One region of the Panacagrimonas sp. genome, then DNA from elsewhere that is predicted to be linked to it. Evidence: riboswitches for the same ligand, from Rfam matches in the RefSeq annotation. Region 1 holds a riboswitch; the other holds the start of a gene.
What was found. A riboswitch is a leader RNA that binds a small molecule or an ion and turns the genes downstream of it on or off. The one in region 1 is predicted to bind cobalamin.
Positions count from the first base shown of each region.

Region 1 (3,291 bases):
ATCGCGCCGCTGCTTGAGCATCTTTTCGACGCTGGCGATGACCACGGCGTCAGTGATCTCTACTGCGTCGACCACCTCGCGATTCTTCAAGTCGGACGAAAGCATGCGCAGGACCGACAGCCGCTCCTTGTCGCCGGCCTTCATGGCCGTCTTGATGTCTTCCAGCAGTCGGTTCTTGATTTCGGACATACCAAGGGCGCCCCACAGGCGCCCGATGAATTTAACCCGCAATGGGGGTCGCGGAGTGTTGGCTCCGCCACCGAAACCCGCTCAGTACAGCCGGGTGCGCCGCGTCACGTCGCGCGACACGCGCTTCTGCTGACGCTTGACCGCAGCGGCGCGCTTGCGCTTGCGCTCCATGCTGGGCTTTTCAAAGAATTCCTTTTTGCGAACGTCGGTCAGCACACCGGCTTTTTCGCAGGTGCGCTTGAAACGGCGCAGGGCAACTTCAAACGGTTCGTTTTCGCGGACGCGGACGGCGGGCATGAGAAGACGCGACTCCCGGAACATCAAAAAAGGGCGCGAATGTTAAGCCCGGGGCACGCCGAAAGCAAAGACGCGGGCTGGCATCGTCCGGAGAGAAGGCCGAAACTCCGCCCCCCATGCCCGTCCTCGCCCTGGAAACCTCCTGCGATGAAACTGCGGTGGCCGTCTACGACGGCGCCCGCGGTTTGCTCGCGCATCGCCTGCATTCGCAGGTTGATCTGCATGCCCGCTACGGCGGCGTGGTGCCAGAACTCGCCTCGCGCGACCACATCACCCGGGTGGCGCCGCTGCTGCGCGAAACCCTGGCCGCAGCCGGCGTTGGCTACTCCGATCTGCGCGGCGTGGCCTATACCGCCGGGCCCGGACTGATCGGCGCCCTGATGGTGGGCGCCTCGGTGGCGGCCGGAATCGCGCTGGCACGTGGCCTGCCGCTGATTCCGGTGCATCACATGGAAGGCCACTTGCTGGCGCCCATGCTGGAGAGCAAGCGGCCGGAATTCCCCTTCACCGCGCTGCTGGTGTCGGGCGGGCACACCCTGCTGGTCTCGGTGGAGGGCGTGGGACGCTACACCCTGCTGGGCGAAAGCCTGGACGATGCGGTGGGCGAGGCCTTCGACAAGACCGCCAAGTTGCTCGGCCTGCCCTACCCCGGCGGTCCGCATCTGGCGCGGCTGGCCGAAAACGGCCGGCCGGGCGAGTTCCGCTTTCCGCGGCCGATGACGGACCGCCCCGGGCTGGATTTCAGCTTCAGCGGCCTCAAGACCGCGGTGCTGACCGCGATGCCACGGGCTGTCGGAGATCAGGCCCGGGCCGATCTGGCACGCGGATTCGAAGACGCGGTGACCGAAACCCTGGCCATCAAGTGCGCGCGCGCGCTGGACGTCACCGGCCATCGCGGGTTGATCGTGGCCGGCGGCGTTGGCGCCAACCTGCGCCTGCGCGCGCGGCTCAAGGCCTTGTCCGAGCAACGCGGGTTCGGCCTGTACTTCCCGCGCCCGGAGTTCTGTACCGACAACGCCGCCATGATCGCCTGCGCCGGCTGGGCGCGGCGGGCCGAGGGACGCCGCGCCACGCAGGCCCTGTTCACCACGCCGCGCTGGCCGCTGGCGGAGCTACAACCGCCCGGCACGACACCCAAGCTCGACTGGGCTTAGACTGCGTCCCGCAGGTGCGTCCCGGCGGTTGTTGTCGGGACGTTAATCGGGAAGTCCGTAGCAAGCGGACACTGCCCTCGCAACGGTAAGTGGGAAAACGAAGCGACAAGCCACTGGGACCCTCCCGGGAAGGCGCTTCCGAAACGCCCACGAGTCCGGAGACCGGCCTGCAAACGGTTCCGTGGTCGCGATGGGCGACCCAGCGGATGGCCTTGCCATGCCGACCACGGGTGATTCTCGCGTTGCAGTGGCGGAACGCCTTTCGTGGCCAGGTACCTGCTTTTCTGCCGTTACCTCGTGATTCTGGCGCTGTGGGCGCCGGCATCGCTGCGTGCGGACGACACGCCGACCATCACCGTGCAGGGTCAGCGCACCGAGCTGCATCCCAGCGGGGTGGTGATCGAGGTGCCGGTCGATCCGTTGGCCGCCGCCGATGTCGGCGACCTGCTGTCGGCCCTGCCGGGTGTGCAGGTGCGCAGCAGCGGTGGCCTGGGCAGTTACAGCGAAGCGAGCCTGCGCGGCAGCAGCGGCCGCCAGGTGCGTCTGCTGCTGGATGGCCTGCCCCTGGACACCGGCGGCGGCGAAGCCAGTTCGCTGTCGCTGATCAGCCCGCTGATGCTGGAGCAGGTGGAGGTGTACAAGGGCCGCGTGCCGATCGATCTGGGCAGCGGCTTGGCCGGCACCATCAACCTGCGCAGTCGCAGCATCTTGCCGGCGCCGCTGACGGCAAGCGCCAGCATCGGCAGTTTCGGCCAACGCCAGCTCGGCGTCGCCGCGCAGTTGTCGAGCGCCGTGCAACTGGCCGCCGGCACGCAGGCGGCGGACAACGAATACGACTACGTCAACCCGTTTCGCGCCTTCGATCCCACGGACCCGGACCGTGCGCGCGCCGAATCGCGCAAGAACGCCGGCACCGAGCAACATTTCGCGCTGCTGCGCTACAACGGCTTTGCGCGAGTCAGCGCTCAGGTGCAGCACGACCGTCAGCAATTGCCCACGCGCTCGAACTTTGCGACCACCCGTACCGGGCTGGACACCCGCAGCTATGCACTGAGTGTGGCGACGCCCCAGGACCGGCGCTGGCAGGGCGTGCTGTCGCATCGCGATACGCGCGAACGCTTTCGGGATCCGGCCAGCGAACTCGGACTGGGTGCGCAGGATTCGACCGACCACACGCAACGCAGCCTGCTGCGCCTGAGCCGCCAGTTCGAGGCGCTTCAGATCGCCTCTACCGCGGAGTACACCGACTATCGGTCGCGCGACCGGCTGGGCAATTCGCCGACGGCAACGGCGCGGCGTGTCGGCCTGAGTCAGGGCCTGGAGTACCGGACCGGTCCACGGTTGCCGCTGGAAATCGATCTCAACGCCGGTCTCAACGCTGCTTGGTCGCAAGAAGACGCCGACTCGCAGCACCAAGACGAGTGGATCGTCGAACCGGCGGCCGGTGTCAGTCGGCGCATCGGCCGCTGCCTGGCGATGGCGAACCTGGGGCAGCGCGAACGCCTGCCCACCTTCTTCGAGCGCTATGGCGACCGCGGTCTGTTCCGCGGCAATCCGGAGTTGGAGCCCGAGCGCGCGAACTTCGCCGATGCCGGTGCGCGCTGCACGCCGGGCTCGGTGCTGCAGCGCATCGAGCTGACCGTGTTCGGAC
Region 1 is NZ_CBDCGN010000003.1:341,053-344,343, reverse strand. Features, by position in the region: gene ACOOHP_RS14765 (GatB/YqeY domain-containing protein) at 1-189, opposite strand, end outside; gene rpsU (30S ribosomal protein S21) at 271-486, opposite strand; gene tsaD (tRNA (adenosine(37)-N6)-threonylcarbamoyltransferase complex transferase subunit TsaD) at 603-1,640, shown strand; cobalamin riboswitch at 1,636-1,826, shown strand; gene ACOOHP_RS14750 (TonB-dependent receptor plug domain-containing protein) at 1,905-3,291, shown strand, end outside.

Region 2 (3,291 bases), 1.3 Mb from region 1:
ACCTGATTGATGAGCACGAGCGAACCTCCCGATCATCCGCTGCGCCGCGAACTGCGCCGCTTGCTGATTGCGCTGGGCTACTTCACCCGCGTGCCGATTCCAGCGTGGGTCGGCTGGTCGGCGCAGGGCTTGAATCGCGCGGCGCGCTATTTCCCGCTGATCGGGGTTCTCGTCGGCAGTGTCGCCGCGCTGGTGCTGTACGCCGCGTCCGCGCTGTGGCCTGCGGCGCTGGCGGTGCCGATATCGATGGCCGCCAGCATATTGCTGACCGGAGCCTTTCACGAAGACGGGCTGGCCGATGCGGCGGATGGTTTTGGTGGCGGCTACGACCCGCAGCGCGTGCTCGCGCTCATGCAGGACTCGCGCATCGGCAGCTACGGCGCCATCGCGCTGATCCTGGTGCTGCTGGGCAAATTCTCCGCGCTGCTGGCCCTGGCCGAACACGGTCTGGCGCTGGCCGCGGCGGTGGTGGTTTCGGCGCACGCTGCGTCGCGCGCCTGCGCGCTCGGTGTGATGGCGGTGCTGCCCTATGTGCGCATGGAGGGCGACGCCAAGGCCAGGCCGGTGGCCGAAGGCATCGGCCGCAGCGATTGGATCATCGGCCTGGTCCTGGGCGCAGCCCCGCTGGCGCTGGTCGCGGCGATGCACCTGATGCCCCTGCGCTCGGTGCTGCTGGCGATTCTGGCGACGCTGGCGGTTCTGGTCATGGCGGCGCGCTACTTTCGCCGTCGCATCAGCGGATACACCGGCGACTGCCTGGGTGCGACGCAGCAATTGGCAGAGCTGGCGTTCTATTTCGCCGCCTGCGTGCAGTTGGCGTGACCTCGCTGTGGCTGATCCGGCATCCACCCGTGGCCCTGCCCGCGGGCATCTGCTACGGCGTCTCCGATGTGCCCGCCATCGCGTTGACGCCCGACCGGATCGCGGCGATGCGCGCATCGCTTCCCGTGGCTACGCGCATCGTCAGCAGTCCGCTGTCGCGATGCCGCGCCTTGGCGTGCGCGCTGGCGCGCCCAGACGAGCCGCCGATCCTCGACGCACGCCTGCGCGAGATGGACTTCGGCGACTGGGAGCTGCAGCCCTTCGTGCACATCGAGCGCGACCTGATCGACGCCTGGGCCGCGGCGCCCTGGGACTTCCTTCCACCCGGCGGCGAGTGCGCCGAAGACATGCGCCGACGCGTGCTGAGCGCGTTGCAGGAACATCTGGCTCACGCACCCGATGCACTGGCGCTGGTCGCGCACGGCGGTCCGCTGCGGGTGATCATGGGTCAGCTGCTGCGGCTGCCGCGCGAACAATGGCTGGCGCTGCCCTGCGACCCCGGATCGCTGACGCGGCTGCAGCTCGACGACACCGGCGCGCGCCTGCTGCAGTCGGACTGATCATCGCCCCGATGCGGTCCGGTGAACGCCCAATTCGGACGGCGGCGTGTTGCCGTCAATGCGCACGCGGCATTACAGTAAACGCGCTTCAGGTGTCCTGGGTGGTGCGAACCGTCCAGGGTTAAACGGGAAGTCGGTGCGCGCTTCGCTCGATGCGAATCGCAATGCCGACACTGCCCCCGCAACGGTAAGCGAGCTGGACGCGGCATCACGCCACTGTGCGCTGTTCATGGCATGGGAAGGCGCCGCATCCGGGATCTGACCGATCCCACTCGCGAGTCCGGAGACCGGCCTGAAACATCCGATGGCTCGCGGTGGGCGATGCCGGACGTGACAGGCCCGGTCCGTGCATCTGGTGACACCGCCCTGTTCCGTCCGGACTCCGACTCCTCGATCCGTCTCCACCCCGATTCACGTCGCGTGGGGCGACGCATGAGGAGATGCACCCGTGAAACCTTTGACGCTGATCGCACTGGCCTGCCTGGCCGGCACCGCCGTATCCGCTCCCCTGGCCGCCGACCGACATCCGGCGGCACCCGCAACCGAGAACATCGTCGTCACCGCCTCGCGAGGCGCCGAGGCGCTGACCGACACCCTGGCGCCGGTGACCGTAATCACCCGCGATGACATCGAGCGCCTGCAGTCGCAGGACCTGCCGGATTTGCTGATCGGCCTGCCCGGGGTGAATTTCGCCAGCAACGGCGGCCCGGGAAAGTCCGGCTCGCTGTTTCTGCGCGGCACCGAATCCGATCATGTGATGGTGCTGATCGACGGCATCAAGGTCGGCTCGGCCACCTCGGGCAGCACGCCGCTGGAACAGATTCCGGTGGACCAGATCGAGCGCATCGAGATCGTCCGCGGACCACGCTCCAGCCTGTACGGCTCCGAGGCCATCGGCGGCGTGATCCAGATCTTCACCCGACGCGGCTCGCGTAAAGACCAGACACCTTCCTTCGCGATGGGCGGCGGTTCGCGCGGCGACAGCCGCATGGAAGCCGGCCTGCGCGGCGGCAGCGGCGATACCTGGTACAGCCTGAGCGCCAGCGGCCGGACCACCGAAGGCGTGGACGTGCGGCCCAGCCTGGGCGAGCCCGACCGCGATGGCTATCGCAACCTGGCCGGGTCGCTGCGCGCCGGGCACACCTTCGAAAACGGTGCCGAGGTTTCCGCCAGCCTGCTGCACGCTGAAGGCGACAACGACTACGACGGCAGCTCGCAGAACCAGAGCGAAACCCGCAACCAGGTGATCGGCCTGAGCGCCTCGCTGGACCCGAGCGCACGCTGGCATAGCCGTGTCAGCGCCGGGCACAGCCTGGACGAATCGGACAATTTTCTCGACGGTGTTTTCGTCAGCCAGTTCGACACGCAGCGCGACACCCTGTCGTGGCAGAACGACGTGCAGATGCATCCGGAGCACCAACTGCGCGTGGGGCTGGACTACCAGAACGATCGCATCGACAGCACCACCGCCTATGCCGAAACCGAGCGTGACAACCGAGGGGTGTTTGCCGTGTACCAGGGCAGCCGCGATGCGCACGACCTCCAGCTCAGCCTGCGCGAGGACGACAACGAGCAGTTCGGCCGCAACGCCACCGGCGGCGCGTCGTACGGCTATCGCTTCGCCAACGGACTGCGCGCGGTGGCCACCTACGGCACCGCGTTCAAGGCGCCGACCTTCAACGAACTGTACTTCCCCAATTTCGGCAGCCCCGATCTGGACCCCGAAGAAGCGCGCCACGTGGAAGTCTCCCTGGCGGCCAGCACGGCCGGGTATGCGTGGGCGCTGAACGCGTTCCAGACCCGGGTCGACGATCTCATCGCCTTCGACGCGGACCTGGAGGCGCCGGCCAACATCGACCGCGCCCGCATCGAAGGTCTGGAAGCGCAGCTCGGCACCACCTGGCAGGAC
Region 2 is NZ_CBDCGN010000003.1:1,680,807-1,684,097, reverse strand. Features, by position in the region: gene ACOOHP_RS20665 (adenosylcobinamide-GDP ribazoletransferase) at 10-822, shown strand; gene cobC (alpha-ribazole phosphatase family protein) at 819-1,382, shown strand; cobalamin riboswitch at 1,456-1,693, shown strand; gene btuB (TonB-dependent vitamin B12 receptor) at 1,831-3,291, shown strand, end outside.
Region 2: it holds a riboswitch for cobalamin, as region 1 does, so the genes downstream of both, btuB (TonB-dependent vitamin B12 receptor) here and ACOOHP_RS14750 (TonB-dependent receptor plug domain-containing protein) in region 1, are expected to answer to the same signal.